3 regions of the Vibrio sp. HB236076 genome follow, and region 2 is predicted to be linked to each of the others. Evidence: riboswitches for the same ligand, from Rfam matches in the RefSeq annotation. Region 2 holds a riboswitch; each other region holds the start of a gene.

Region 1 (4,623 bases), on a different replicon from region 2:
AACAACAGAACGTCGGCGAGGTAAAATGGTCATTAATTGGCGATCACAACGTCAACAATGCCTTGATGGCGATTGCGGCGGCTCGCCATGTCGGTGTCGTCGCTGAGCACAGTTGTGAAGCTTTAGGGCTGTTTGTCAATACCCAACGACGTATGGAGCTCAAAGGCGAGGTCGAAGGAGTGAAGGTCTATGACGATTTCGCTCACCACCCAACCGCGATTGATCTCACCATTGCCGGTTTGCGTAACCATATACAGCCTATCTTAAAGCAGGGCGAACCGTCGCGCCTGGTGGCGGTACTTGAAGCGCGCTCAGCAACCATGAAGCAAGGCGTACATAAAGACAGCTTAGCGCAATCATTGGCCAGTGCTGATGTGATTTATCTGTATCAAGATCCGGATCTGCCTTGGTCGCTCGAGGAAGTGGCCGCTCAATGTAAGCAGCCTGTTCACGTGCTCAATAACATAGAACAATTGAGCCAGCAACTGGTGTCGGACAGTCTGGAGGGGGATCATCTTTTGATCATGAGTAACGGCGGTTTTGGTGGTTTACATCAAAAAGTGATCGACGGTTTACGCCGCCAAGCTTTACGCGCTGCGGTGCGTTAGGCCCGTCTTTTACAACGACAAAAACAACAGTCAGTGAAGTGGAAAAATACAATGCCAACAGCCGTTCAACCTAGCTATCAACGTACACAAAAAGCCATTACTCTCGCCTGGACGGGGGCATCGGGTGCGCCTTATGGTCTGCGCCTTTTGGAGTGTTTGTTAGCGGCAGATTATCAAGTGTATTTGCTGATCTCATCTGCGGCTCGTGTGGTACTTGCCACCGAGGAAGGGCTCCAATTACCGAGCGGGCCTCAGGCGGCACACGCGTTCTTAGTCGAGCGCTTTCAATGTGATGCCGAGCAGTTAATCGTCTGTGGTAAAGAAGATTGGTTTTCACCGGTTGCCTCGGGTTCGGCGGCGCCAAAGCAAATGGTGGTTTGCCCATGCTCCGCTGGTAGTGTGGCGGCGATTGCCCATGGTATGTCTGACAATTTGATTGAGCGTGCTGCGGATGTGGTACTCAAAGAGCGCGGTCAGTTAATGTTGGTGGTGCGAGAAACGCCATTCTCGACGCTGCACCTTGAAAATATGCACAAACTTTCCGCCATGGGGGTGACCATCATGCCCGCAGCCCCTGGCTTTTATCATCAACCACAAAGCATTGAAGACCTGGTCGACTTCATGGTAGCTCGAGTGTTGGATCACCTTGGCATCGATCAAGGGCTAGTTCCGCGCTGGGGCTATAATCCTCGACAACGACCGCATACCTAAGGGTGAATCGACTCCGGGGCTCATCGCGTTTATCAGCGGGCTTAACGTGGCTCGAATCACTAAAATTTGTTGTGACAGTAGCCAATTGTTTTTTGGCTCAGTACAATGTCTCAAACTCAACGGGGAGCCTAACTGTCTGACAGTGGCTGAGATCGGTTAAGCCGGGACCCGCATCGTCATCGCGAGTGATGATACCACCTGAACCAGATAATGCTGGCGTAGGAATTGAGATGAGAACCCCCTCTCCCCCTCAAGTCTCCTGTGCCGCTCAAACACGGAGAGCGAGCAAGTGATAGCACCGATTAAATCTTCCTTTACCACCACGATGGTGGCGATAAGCGCTTTAGTAAGTAGTCACGCTTGGGCTGAGAAGCCAGTGCTTCAAGTCTATACCTACGACTCTTTTGCCTCAGATTGGGGCCCAGGGCCGAAAGTGAAAACGGGTTTTGAACAACAGTGTGGCTGTGAAGTGCAATTTGTCAGCTTAGACGACGGCGTATCCATTCTCAATCGCTTGCGTTTAGAGGGAAAAAACAGCCAAGCCGATATCGCGCTTGGTTTGGATAACAACTTGATCAATGAAGCTCAAAAAACCGGCTTATTTGCCGACTACCAATTGGACTCGGCGAAACTGACGCTGCCGAATGGTTGGCAAAACACCACGTTCTTACCCTATGACTATGGCTACTTTTCCTTCGTATACAACAAGGAAAAACTGAGTAACCCCCCGAGCTCTTTTGCACAATTGGTCGAGCGCCAAGACCTGCGTATTATTTATCAAGATCCGCGCACTTCAACGCCAGGGCAAGGCTTGATGCTGTGGGTGAAAGCGTTATACGGCGATAAGGCTTCATCGGTGTGGAAGGCGTTGGCCAAGCAGACCGTAACGGTCACCAAGGGCTGGTCAGAAGCTTATTCATTATTCCTAAAAGGGGAGTCCGATATGGTTTTGTCGTACACGACTTCCCCGGCTTATCACTTAATTGCTGAAGGCGATGATCAGTACGCGGCGACGTCCTTTAGCGAAGGGGAATACGTGCAGGTTGAAGTCGCCGCCGCGTTGAAGAACGCTCCTCATCCTGAGTTGGCTCAAGCCTTTTTAAACTACTTAGTGAGCGATGACGTGCAGAGTATTATTCCTACCACCAACTGGATGTATCCCGTCACGGACGTTGCGTTACCGGAAGGTTATCGCGGTCTTGCTAAGCCGACCAAAGTCTTGAGTTTACCGGCAGAAGAGGTGGCGACTCATCGTCGAGATTGGATTCGCGAGTGGCAACAAGCCTTGACCCACTAAGAGAACGATGATTTTGTTTGTTGTTATGTTAGAGGTACTCGGGTTATGAACACTCGCGTGCCAAAAATGGGGCTGGTGATTGCCAGCCTCATTGTTGTTTTAGTGGTCAGTGCATTAAGCGCCTTACTGATGCAAAGTGCTCATTTACCTATTGAACAGCTGTGGCAAGACCCATACCTTCGTCATGTAACTTGGTTTAGTTTTTTGCAAGCCAGTTTGTCGACTGTTTTGAGTGTGGGCTTGGCGATCCCCGTGGCTCATGCTTTATCGCGTAGCCAATTTCGCGGCCGTCATGTCGTCCTGAAGATTTTCTCATCGACCTTGGTGCTACCGGTTCTCGTTGGGGTGTTTGGCCTGTTGACTATTTACGGCAATCGCGGCTATTTGGCGTCATTGCTGACAACCTTGGGTGTGGAACATTCCTTTTCTATTTACGGTCTCGGCGGCATTCTACTCGCGCATGTTTTTTTTAATTTGCCTTACGCCGCGCGTTTACTGCTGCAGAGCTTAGAGAGCATTCCGTACGAACAGCACTTATTGGCGGCGCACTTAGGTATGAACAGTGTTGAGAAATTTCGCACGGTAGAATGGCCTTGGTTACGCCAGCAAGTGCCTGCGATTGCCGGGTTGGTGTTTATGCTGTGTTTCACCAGTTTTGCGACTGTCATGGCATTAGGGGGCGGCCCAAAGTCCACAACGATTGAATTGGCTATTTATCAGGCGATTAAGTTTGATTTTGATTTGGCAACGGGGGCGATATTGGCCATTTGGCAAATGCTCTTGTGTGGCACTATGGCGATCGTATTGCAAAAAGGACAAAATGCGCTGCCATCGAATCAAGGCGCGACACCGGTAGAGCCAGTGACACAATTTCAATCCTCGCGAGCACAGCATTGGAATCGCGTTTGGATTGCTGTTGCGATTGCTTTTGTTATTCCGCCTTTGCTCAGTGTTATTCACAGTGGCCTTAATTCACAGTGGTTTGATGTGGTTAGTGATAGCCGTTACTGGCAGGCGATGTTGAACTCGTTTAAAGTGGCCAGCTTGGCCAGTGTATTGGCGGTGTGCGGCGCGGTCTTTACTCAGGCCACCAGTCGTTATTGGCGCTTGCGTGATCATCGCAAAGCCGCGGATCACTTAGATCTCATTGCGACCATTATTTTAGTAACCCCGGGTTTGGTATTGAGTACCGGGCTGTTTTTGTTGTTGCGCTACTGGGCCAACGCTTTTGATTATGCCTTTGAAGTTGTGGTGCTGATCAATGGGTTAATGGCCTTGCCGTACACGGTGAAAAGCCTAGCGCAACCGATGTTTAAGTTAGAGCAAGACTATCAATATCTGTGTCAAACCTTAGGATTAACGGGGTGGCAGCGTTGGTGTGTCGTGGAGTGGCGAGCGTTACGTGCCCCATTAGCCCACGCTTTGGCGATCAGTTTTATGTTTTCACTGGGGGATTTAAGCGTGGTCGCCCTTTTTGGCAGTGCTGATTTTGCCACTTTGCCTTTCTACCTTTATCAATTGTTGGGCAGTTATCAAACCTCGGCGGCGGCAGTCGTGGCTTTGACTTTATTAGTGTTGAGTTTGCTGTGCTTTACCTTGAGTGAGCAGCTGTTAAAAAAGCGCACTGTTCAAGCACCACGGTCAACGAAAAAAGCGCGTTTCACGAACGGTAAGACCGCAAAGCGAAACGAGACAACCGTGTTACATTCTAAAACCAAGTCAAGAGGTAAGGACCAGCTACAATGACGCACCAGGAGACCCCGTTATTTTCTTTACAACAAGTGATTTATGACTATCAAAACGAACGCTTTGCTTTTGATCTTAACTTATATCAAGGACAAATACTCGCCTTGATGGGGCCAAGTGGTGCCGGTAAATCGACCTTGTTGGCGCTTGCGGCAGGCTTTATCTCACCGCTCTCTGGCCAGGTGCGTATCGACGGGCAAGACATGACAAGGTGCTTACCTCATCAGCGCCCTTTGGCATTTTTGTTTCAAGAGCATAACC
Region 2 (4,623 bases):
GAGCCAACAAGTATAGCCATCAAAATCTTGCCAAGCGGACAGCTCACCAAGTTGATGCTTATCTCCTTTGTTTTCGCCCTTTGACACAATATGTTCAAACACTCTGAGAAAATCTTTTGTTGTCAGCTGAATATCCATACCTTTCTCCTGTGATTGCTCACTGGTCACTCTACCGAAAAAACCACGCTCAACGCAATGCTCAGTCTTGTTACGCAATGAATGCCCAGTCGATCTCCGTCAACAACAAAAAGTACGATCACTTGCTCGAAGAAAACCCCGATCTTTTTTGATAAATTTGTGACCTGTGCGTGCAACAAATAGGCGAAAGTCCCCGTGATCCTCATCAAATGCTCAAGCTCGACTATACTTCTAATGTGAATAGAATATAGGTGTAGCTATGACCGCCCAAAACAAACCCAAACCAAGTGAGCTAGCCAGTCACCTCATCGCCGAACGTCGATTTATAGAACTCCTCGACGCCTTGCCAAAAGTCTCGGTTCAAGGATACGACAAACACCGCCGCGTCATTCACTGGAATCGCTCAAGTGAAGAGATCTATGGTTATCGCCGCGAAGACGCGCTTGGCCAAAAACTTGAAGACTTAATTATCCCAGAAGGCATGCGCCCTACGGTCATCGCTTTACATCAACAATGGATAGACAAAGGCATTGCCATCCCCTCTGCAGAATTGATTTTACAGCGCAAAGATGGCTCTTATGTACCGGTGTTTTCCTCTCATATCATGCTCAAACAAGACACCGACGAGCCAGAAATGTTTTGCGTCGATGTCGACCTTAGTGAGCAATACCAAGCGCAGCAGGAGTTGCGCCAACGCGCAATCACCGACCAATTGACTGGCCTGCCCAATCGCCGTCATTTAGACGAGCGGCTCAAGCAACACATAGAAGAGCAAGGGGAAAACTGTCAATTGGCGCTTTTCTTCATCGACTTAGACGTCTTTAAAGAAGTCAATGACACGCTGGGTCATCATTGGGGCGATGATCTTCTTAAGGCCGTTGCCCAGCGCCTGAGCAACATCACCAGCGAGGGCGAATTATTGGCGCGTTTTGGTGGCGATGAGTTTGTGTTGTTGATGCCCTTTCAACACACCGTTGAGGTACAAGTGCGTCTTCAGCAAATCCAGGCGGCCTTCTCATCTCCTTTTCAGATCGGTCGTGAAAACCTGTTATCCAGTGCCAGTATCGGTATTAGCCACTACCCACAAGACAGCCACAGCGCTGAAGCCCTGTTAAAAAACGCCGATCTCGCCATGTATCACGCCAAGGAACAAGGACACGGACGCCACCAGGTTTTCACACCCAAAATGGCCGATGACATGCTCTTACAACACGCACTATCCAAAGCGTTGCACGCAGCGATCGACAACGATGAACTGACTCTTTATTACCAACCCATTTACGATTTAAGTAACCATCAGATCGTCGCCTGTGAAGCGCTGCTGCGTTGGTTCCCACAAGACGAACGACTGCCAAACTCCCCAGCGGTATTCGTACCGATTGCTGAGCGCTCTGATTTGATCCTACACCTTGGTGATTGGGTCTTAAAACAAGCCTGTCAGCAAGCTCAATCCTGGCAAGCGCAAGGTCATCACCTTCGCATAGACATCAATGTGTCCGGCAAACAAGTGATCCAAAGCGACTTTTTTGAACAATTTTCTCAGCTCAAACAAGAACATCAACTCACCGCTGAGCAGATTGGCATTGAGCTCACTGAGCATACGCTTATTCAGTCCAACCATCATTTACTCGAGCAACTCCAAGCCCTAAAAGACAGTGGCGTCGAGATTGCCATTGATGACTTTGGCACAGGCTATTCCTCATTAAACTACTTAAAAACCTTGCCAGTCACGCATCTAAAAATCGACCGCAGTTTTATTCAAAACATCCCCGAAAGCCATATCGAGACCGCTTTACTGGCGGCGGTGGTGAGTATCGGCCATCAGCTGAATCTAGACATTATCGTCGAGGGGATAGAAACCGAGCAACAGGCCGAGTATTGCAAGTCGATTGGCATTGATTTCGCCCAAGGCTTCTTGTTTTGTCGCCCTGCAAGCCCGGACGTGATCAGCGAGCAACTGGCGCAAAACAATCAAGACTAAAACAAATACCGCAGTGCCTCTCGCGATGAGTTCACCATTTTGATGCCCACCACCTCAATTTGTCACGTCTAGGGCTAAGCTTTTCTTGCTGTTGGCACTCAGCGAGCTTGGACATCAGTCGCGCAAGAAGTCGTGCTCATTTTGCTTATTCCGCTCATTCAGTTCATTCAGTTCATTCAGTTCATTCAGTTCATTCAGTTCATTCAAAAAGAAAGTCTACCCTTCACAGATGTTTCCTGTTACTCTTTTAACCAAATAGTCGGGGGGCCACGCAATAGGTGTTGGCTGAGATCGAGATTCGAGACCCGTTGAACCTGATTCAGTTAATACTGACGTAGGGAACTATGCACCTTTTGCCTCAGCACCACTGCCATTTGCGATCGTCCATCGCAAAACCGATCGGCGATGACGTACGGCATAAGTCAGTTCCTATACGTTTTGATATAGGAGCGATACATGACGCAGCCGTCACAACCCAGTTTTTCTTCACCCACCACACCCATTGTGTTGACCATTGCCGGGTCTGACAGCGGTGGCGGCGCCGGTATTCAAGCCGATATTAAAGCCATCTCTGCCACGGGTGGATTCGCTTGCTCTGTGATTACCGCCATCACCTCGCAAAACACCCAAGGCGTTAGTGCCGTCTTCCCCATTCCCATCGCGCATGTCGAAAGCCAACTCGATGCCGTGTTCAGCGATCTAAACATCGTCGCGGTTAAAATCGGTATGCTCGCCGACGCCAATATCATCAAGGCGGTAGCGAACAAACTCACCCAATACCAGCCGCGACACTTGGTGCTTGATCCTGTCATGGTTGCCACCAGCGGGGATGTATTACTCGACACGGACGCCATCGACACCTTAAAAGAGACACTCATCCCACTGGCGGATATTATCACCCCTAATTTACCAGAAGGCGCGGCATTAACAGGCCGTACAGTGCCTCAATGCGAAGCGCAAATGAACGCTATGATCGGCGATCTGCGCGCTATGGGAGCAAAGGCCATTTTGCTCAAAGGGGGCCACCTAGAAGAAGAGCAAAACAGCAATGATCTCCTGATTACTCCCCATTCGGCCACTCCAATTCGCGCCAAGCGTTTCCCGACCAACAATACCCATGGCACAGGGTGTACCCTTTCTGCCGCGATCGCCTCCTACCTCGGGCAAGGCAACTCACTCGACAAGGCCGTCGCTTTAGCCAAGCGGTATATCTCTCATGCGATTGCCCATGCCGATGAGTTACACGTCGGTCGTGGTCACGGCCCGGTTCATCACTTTTTTGCCGGGCACAACCATGTTAGATAATCAACACCGCGCCCGCGAAATAAACCGCCGCGAACAATCCACGAGTAAACAATCCACTAGTAAACAATGCTCGAATAAACAAAGCGCAGATAAACAAGGCGCGACTAAACCATACCAAAGTGAAGCATGTGTTCGTGACCAACGCGCTGAAGGCGCCTATGACAACAAGGAAAAACCGGTTGGCATTCAACTGACTGACGCAAGTTTGCAATACCACGACAGCGACACCGCCACCCTGGCGAGGTTAAACATCACCTTCCCCGCTGGGCAGTGGACTGTTTTACTCGGGCGAAGTGGTGGGGGGAAAACCACGCTCTTGCGCTATCTGGCCGGTTTATTACCGACGCAGGTCAGATGGCAAGGCACACTCACCACCAGCGATGGCGGAGAGATACATTCGCGTATCGCCTACATGGCGCAGCAAGATTTATTACTACCTTGGCTCAATGTGTTAGAAAACGTCTGCCTAAGCTCGCGCTTTTCACACACCAACGCCGCGGCCAAAGACAAAGCAAAAGCCCTTCATTTACTTGAAAAAGTGGGCCTAGCCGCGCATGCCAATGCCAAACCCGCACAACTGTCAGGCGGGATGCGCCAACGCGTAGCCCTCGCGCGGACCTTAATGCAAGACAAGCCAATTGTGTTAATGGACGAGCCCTTTTCGGCGCTCGATGCGGTCACTCGTCATAAATTGCAAACCCTATCCGCCACCATGCTACAAGATAAAACCGTGGTGTTGATCACTCACGAACCACAAGAGGCCCTGCGCCTCGCTCACCAATTGTATGTATTGCAAGGCAACCCCGCCCAGGCCAAACCGCTGCCCGTGCCTCGCGCCTTACCACCTCGCCTTTTCGATAGCGACAGCGCGGCCTTACAACAGCAGATTTTACAACAATTGGAGCAAGATGATGCGTGAGAACACTCAATACAAGCCGGTATCCGCTCACAACCGTCAAACAGATCGCGTTACTCACCCGGCTCTGTACCTAACCGTCAGCACCTTGGTTATATTGGCGCTTTGGCAAGTGATTGTGGTGGTGTGCAAGCTGCCCAGTTTCATTTTGCCAACTCCAGTTGAAGTTCTGACTCGACTGTATTTTCGCTTTGATGTGTTGCTCGCACACACCTGGGTCACCGCCCAGGAGATCTTACTTGGACTCACGCTTGGTTTAGTGATGGGTTTGGTGTTTGCCCTA
Region 3 (4,623 bases), on a different replicon from region 2:
AGAACAGAAATGGGCTACTTTTCCTGATTCTTGAGGTAAGGTTTCATCGTGGTATTGACGAGCCGTCACTGGATCGAGCGATAAATTAAACTGGTCTTCCCAACGGAACTCAAAACGGGCTTTAGATAAAGCATTGTCTCTGACTTGAGCCCCTGGGTGGCCTTTTGCTAAATCGGCCGCATGAGCCGCTAATTTGTAAGTGATGAGGCCTGTTTTGACATCCTCTTTATTCGGTAACCCCAAGTGCTCTTTTGGCGTGACATAACACAGCATCGCACAGCCATACCACCCAATCATCGCCGCACCAATTCCTGAGGTAATGTGATCATAACCCGGCGCGATGTCGGTTGTTAGCGGCCCTAATGTGTAAAATGGTGCCTCATCACAATGCTTGAGCTGTTCTTCCATGTTCTCTTTAATTAAGTGCATAGGAACGTGGCCAGGGCCTTCGATCATTACCTGTACATCATACTGCCAAGCAACCTTAGTCAGTTCACCAAGCGTCCTTAACTCGGAGAATTGCGCTTCATCATTCGCATCAGCAATCGACCCAGGGCGTAAACCATCACCTAAAGAAAGAGAAACATCATATTGGGCACAGATTTGACAAATTTCTTCAAAATGGGTGTAGAGGAAACTTTCTTTGTGATGAGCCAAACACCACTTCGCCATAATCGAGCCACCGCGTGACACAATGCCCGTGACACGCTTGGCCGTCATCGGCACATAACGCAATAATACGCCTGCGTGGATGGTAAAATAATCGACGCCTTGCTCAGCCTGCTCAATGAGCGTATCGCGCATCACTTCCCAGGTCAGATTCTCCGCAACCCCATTCACTTTCTCTAGGGCTTGGTACATGGGCACCGTGCCAATAGGAACCGGACTATTTCTCAATATCCATTCGCGGGTCTCATGGATATTACGCCCAGTCGATAAATCCATCACCGTATCAGCGCCCCAGCGAGTCGCCCAAACCAGTTTCTCAACTTCTTCTTCTATCGAAGAAGTAACTGATGAGTTACCAATATTGGCATTCACTTTCACCAAAAAGTTACGGCCAATGATCATAGGTTCTGACTCGGGGTGATTGACGTTAGCTGGAATGATCGCGCGCCCTGCTGCGACTTCACTTCTGACAAACTCAGGGGTAATTTGCTGCGGTAACTGCGCCCCAAATGCTTGACCGGGATGCTGATGCTCAAGTTGTTCATCCAGTACTTGTAAGCGCTGCATATTCTCACGCAATGCAATGAACTCCATTTCTGGAGTGATAATACCTTGTCTTGCGTAATGGAGCTGAGTCACACACTTGCCCTGATTCGCTTTTACAACAATGGCATCAGACTTAAAGCGCAAGGTATCTAAGGTTGAATCTTCACGCCTTTGATTTGCATATTGAGATGATAAACCTGAAAGTTGATGAGTATCAGCACGTGCTTGTATCCAATCTGCACGCAACTTTGGTAAACCAACATGAACATCAATCTTATGTTGAGGATCCGTATATGGACCAGAAGTATCATAAACCAACACTGGCGAATTCGCTTGATACTCGGGGCTGTTAGGTGTGCCACCGATGATCGTATCCGTTAAGGTGATTTCCCGAAAAGGGACTTTTATATGGTACTGGCTACCTGAAAGATAAACTTTTTTCGAGTTTGGATAAGGTGAGGATTCAATATTTTCAATAAATTGCTGGGCTGATAGCCTAGCTTGTTTGCGAGTCGACATGCATTATTCTCCAGTAAGTATTAAGAAAAATGCTTGCCGGATAAATGCATAATACAAGAGCGATCAAAACTGACCGAAGAAATGAAATGAGGACAAAAAACGCCCAAAGACATTCTCTTGTTCCCTTCGCAGGTATTAACCTGATCAGGTTCAACGGATCCCGAATAAACGGTCTCAGCCAAATGGCACTCCGACAAGTGAAGCTATTATTATCACAGCCTTGGATCAAAACCAAGCCTGTAACGGCATTCTCTTATTGTTTCATTAAAATGTGATAACCCATCCAACAAGCCGAAACACTGAGAACGACGTTCAACATCATATTGAGTCCCATCTTAACAAACTCGCCTTGTTGTAAGAGATTGACATTATCCATCGAAAAAGTTGAAAAGGTGGTTAAAGCGCCTAGAAAACCAAGACCAATTAAAGGACGCCACGGATCACCTGACACCGCCTGCATAGTGAGTAAAGCCGTAAAAGCCCCCATCATCATAGAACCCGTTACATTAACGAATAGCGTACCGTAAGGAAAACTGCGACCTAGTAATAAAACAAAAAGCTCCGAGAGAAGAAAACGAGAGCACGCCCCTATCGCACCACCTAATGCAACAAAGGTGAGAGTGGAAAAGTAATTCATACTGGCAATCCAAAGATTAAAAAATAAGTGATAAGTATCAAGAACATCTAAAAAATAAAAAAGTTACGGCAGTCACTTTTACACGAATTAACCGACAACCCATGTATCATACCGTTTATATGTTGAGCAATCAGCTAGAAGTTACGCGTCATTATCGTAGACCAATAACTAACACCGATCCCACTGATGGCACTCAGATCATTGCGATCAAAATAGATCTCACCACATGACCTGTGGTTCACTGTATTAAGGTGTCAAACTGTCATTCACTATGCCACACTGATTTTACCTTGCCACTTGAGCGAAGCGTCCTTGAAGTGAAACGATCTTGCAGCGCAGCGATCTGTCTTTCACTGTGGTTCACGAAATTGATGGGTTGCTGAGAAAAACGAGTGGGAAGAAATCATCCTGGGGTCGGATTCGCGGGATCGCAGCACTCACCCTCGCGCCTAACTGTTGTGGATCCGACCCCTATGACTCGAAACGCACTTTGGCAAAGAACAAAGACTGACCTCAACCATTGCAGTACATGATGACAATCAACACCAAAAGTCATTCTCTGCCTATTGGGTTCATCACTTCTAGGGGTCGGATCCGCATAATACCGAGGGCGCTGTCAGTTAGTCTATTTCGCAAACACGACCCCATTTGAGTTAGGTAAAACCAAAATATAAGACAGTATGAGACAGTGTAGGACAGTCTCAGCACATGACCTGTCTTTCACTGTCTTAAGCAAAGCGATCTTGTGTTATTCGATGAACGGGGTCGGCAGCCGAGGTAAGTGCGCTGTCACCAACACAGCGATGCCAGCGAAGCGTCTTTGAATACAACATACAGGGGTCAGAGCTTCTCTACCCAACCCTCACTGATATGATCGAGCTTCTTCAAAGCTGCTGACCCCGTACCGAGCACGCAGTAAAGCCCAAAATCAACAGCGCCCACTGCTGAGTTAACATAGCGTGAATAGCATTTGGATCATGGCAACCCAAAAGCCCTAATACCTGTACAGACCAAATTTGACCCTTGATTCCGGTAGCCACTGAGTAGGTTGACTGTCTTTCACTGTGTTAAGCGAAGCGATCTGTGTTTGACTGTACAACACTGTGGTTCACGAAATTGATGGGTTGCTGAGAAAAACGAGTGGAAAGAAATCATCCTGGGGTCGGATTCGCGGGATCGCAGTACTCACCCTATGCGCCTAACTGTTGTGGATCCGACCCCTATGACTCGAAAACGCACTTTGGCAAAGAACAAAGATTGACCTCAACCATTGCAGTACATGATGACAATCAACACCAAAAGTCATTCTTTGCCTATTGGGTTCATCACTTCTAGGGGTCGGATCCGCATAATACCGAGGACGCTGTCAGTCAGTCTATTTCGCAAATCCGACCCCATTTGAGTTAGGTAAAACCAAAATATAAGACAATATGAGACAGTGACACACAGTAAAAGACAGTGGCAAGATCGCTTCGCTTCAAGTCACAAGATCACTTCGTTCCAAGTAAACAGAAAACCCTAAGACTAAAAACCGCTATCATTCATTTTATTCTTTTGACCTTTCTTGTCACTTGAGCGCAGCGTCCTTGAAGTGAAACGACCTTGCAGCGCAGCGATCTGTCTTTCACTGTGTTAAGCGAAGCGGACTGTGTCAGACTGTTATTGACTGTGTTTACCATTAACGAAAAAAAGCCTGACTCTTAACGAATCAGGCTTTCTTAAAAAGTGGCGGAGCGGACGGGACTCGAACCCGCGACCCCCGGCGTGACAGGCCGGCTTGTTCTAAATAATAGCAACCAACTGAACTGCCGCTTGAACTACCGTTAACGAAAAAAAGCCTGACTCTTGCGAATCAGGCTTTCTTAAAAAGTGGCGGAGCGGACGGGACTCGAACCCGCGACCCCCGGCGTGACAGGCCGGCTTGTTCTAAATAATAGCAACCAACTGAACTGCCGCTTGAACTACCGTTAACGAAAAAAAGCCTGACTCTTAACGAATCAGGCTTTCTTAAAAAGTGGCGGAGCGGACGGGACTCGAACCCGCGACCCCCGGCGTGACAGGCCGGTATTCTAACCAACTGAACTACCGCTCCACTACAAATTGTTCACAGTCTAAAGTCTTACTTTACATGCTTTAGCTTGTGTCTTCTTGATACATCAAGAAGGAATGTTAAAGCCTGGCGATGTCCTACTCTCACATGGGGAAGCCCCACACTACCATCGGCGCAATTTTGTTTCACTTCTGAGTTCGGC

What was found. A riboswitch is a leader RNA that binds a small molecule or an ion and turns the genes downstream of it on or off. The one in region 2 is predicted to bind thiamine pyrophosphate.
Region 1: another riboswitch for thiamine pyrophosphate. It lies ahead of thiB (thiamine ABC transporter substrate binding subunit); the one in region 2 lies ahead of thiD (bifunctional hydroxymethylpyrimidine kinase/phosphomethylpyrimidine kinase).
Region 3: another riboswitch for thiamine pyrophosphate. It lies ahead of thiC (phosphomethylpyrimidine synthase ThiC); the one in region 2 lies ahead of thiD (bifunctional hydroxymethylpyrimidine kinase/phosphomethylpyrimidine kinase).

Annotation. Positions count from the first base shown of each region.
Region 1 covers NZ_CP162601.1:290,744-295,366, forward strand. Annotated here, with positions in the region: gene mpl (UDP-N-acetylmuramate:L-alanyl-gamma-D-glutamyl-meso-diaminopimelate ligase) at 1-608, shown strand, start outside; gene AB0763_RS01450 (flavin prenyltransferase UbiX) at 660-1,319, shown strand; TPP riboswitch at 1,430-1,561, shown strand; gene thiB (thiamine ABC transporter substrate binding subunit) at 1,645-2,616, shown strand; gene thiP (thiamine/thiamine pyrophosphate ABC transporter permease) at 2,662-4,362, shown strand; gene thiQ (thiamine ABC transporter ATP-binding protein) at 4,359-4,623, shown strand, end outside.
Region 2 covers NZ_CP162602.1:687,877-692,499, reverse strand. Annotated here, with positions in the region: gene AB0763_RS16410 (DUF3081 family protein) at 1-138, opposite strand, end outside; gene AB0763_RS16405 (bifunctional diguanylate cyclase/phosphodiesterase) at 398-2,119, shown strand; TPP riboswitch at 2,370-2,477, shown strand; gene thiD (bifunctional hydroxymethylpyrimidine kinase/phosphomethylpyrimidine kinase) at 2,576-3,424, shown strand; gene AB0763_RS16395 (ABC transporter ATP-binding protein) at 3,414-4,343, shown strand; gene AB0763_RS16390 (ABC transporter permease) at 4,336-4,623, shown strand, end outside.
Region 3 covers NZ_CP162601.1:2,944,201-2,948,823, forward strand. Annotated here, with positions in the region: gene thiC (phosphomethylpyrimidine synthase ThiC) at 1-1,734, opposite strand, end outside; TPP riboswitch at 1,839-1,937, opposite strand; gene crcB (fluoride efflux transporter CrcB) at 1,988-2,371, opposite strand; tRNA gene AB0763_RS12985 (tRNA-Asp) at 4,387-4,463, opposite strand; rRNA gene rrf (5S ribosomal RNA) at 4,546-4,623, opposite strand, start outside.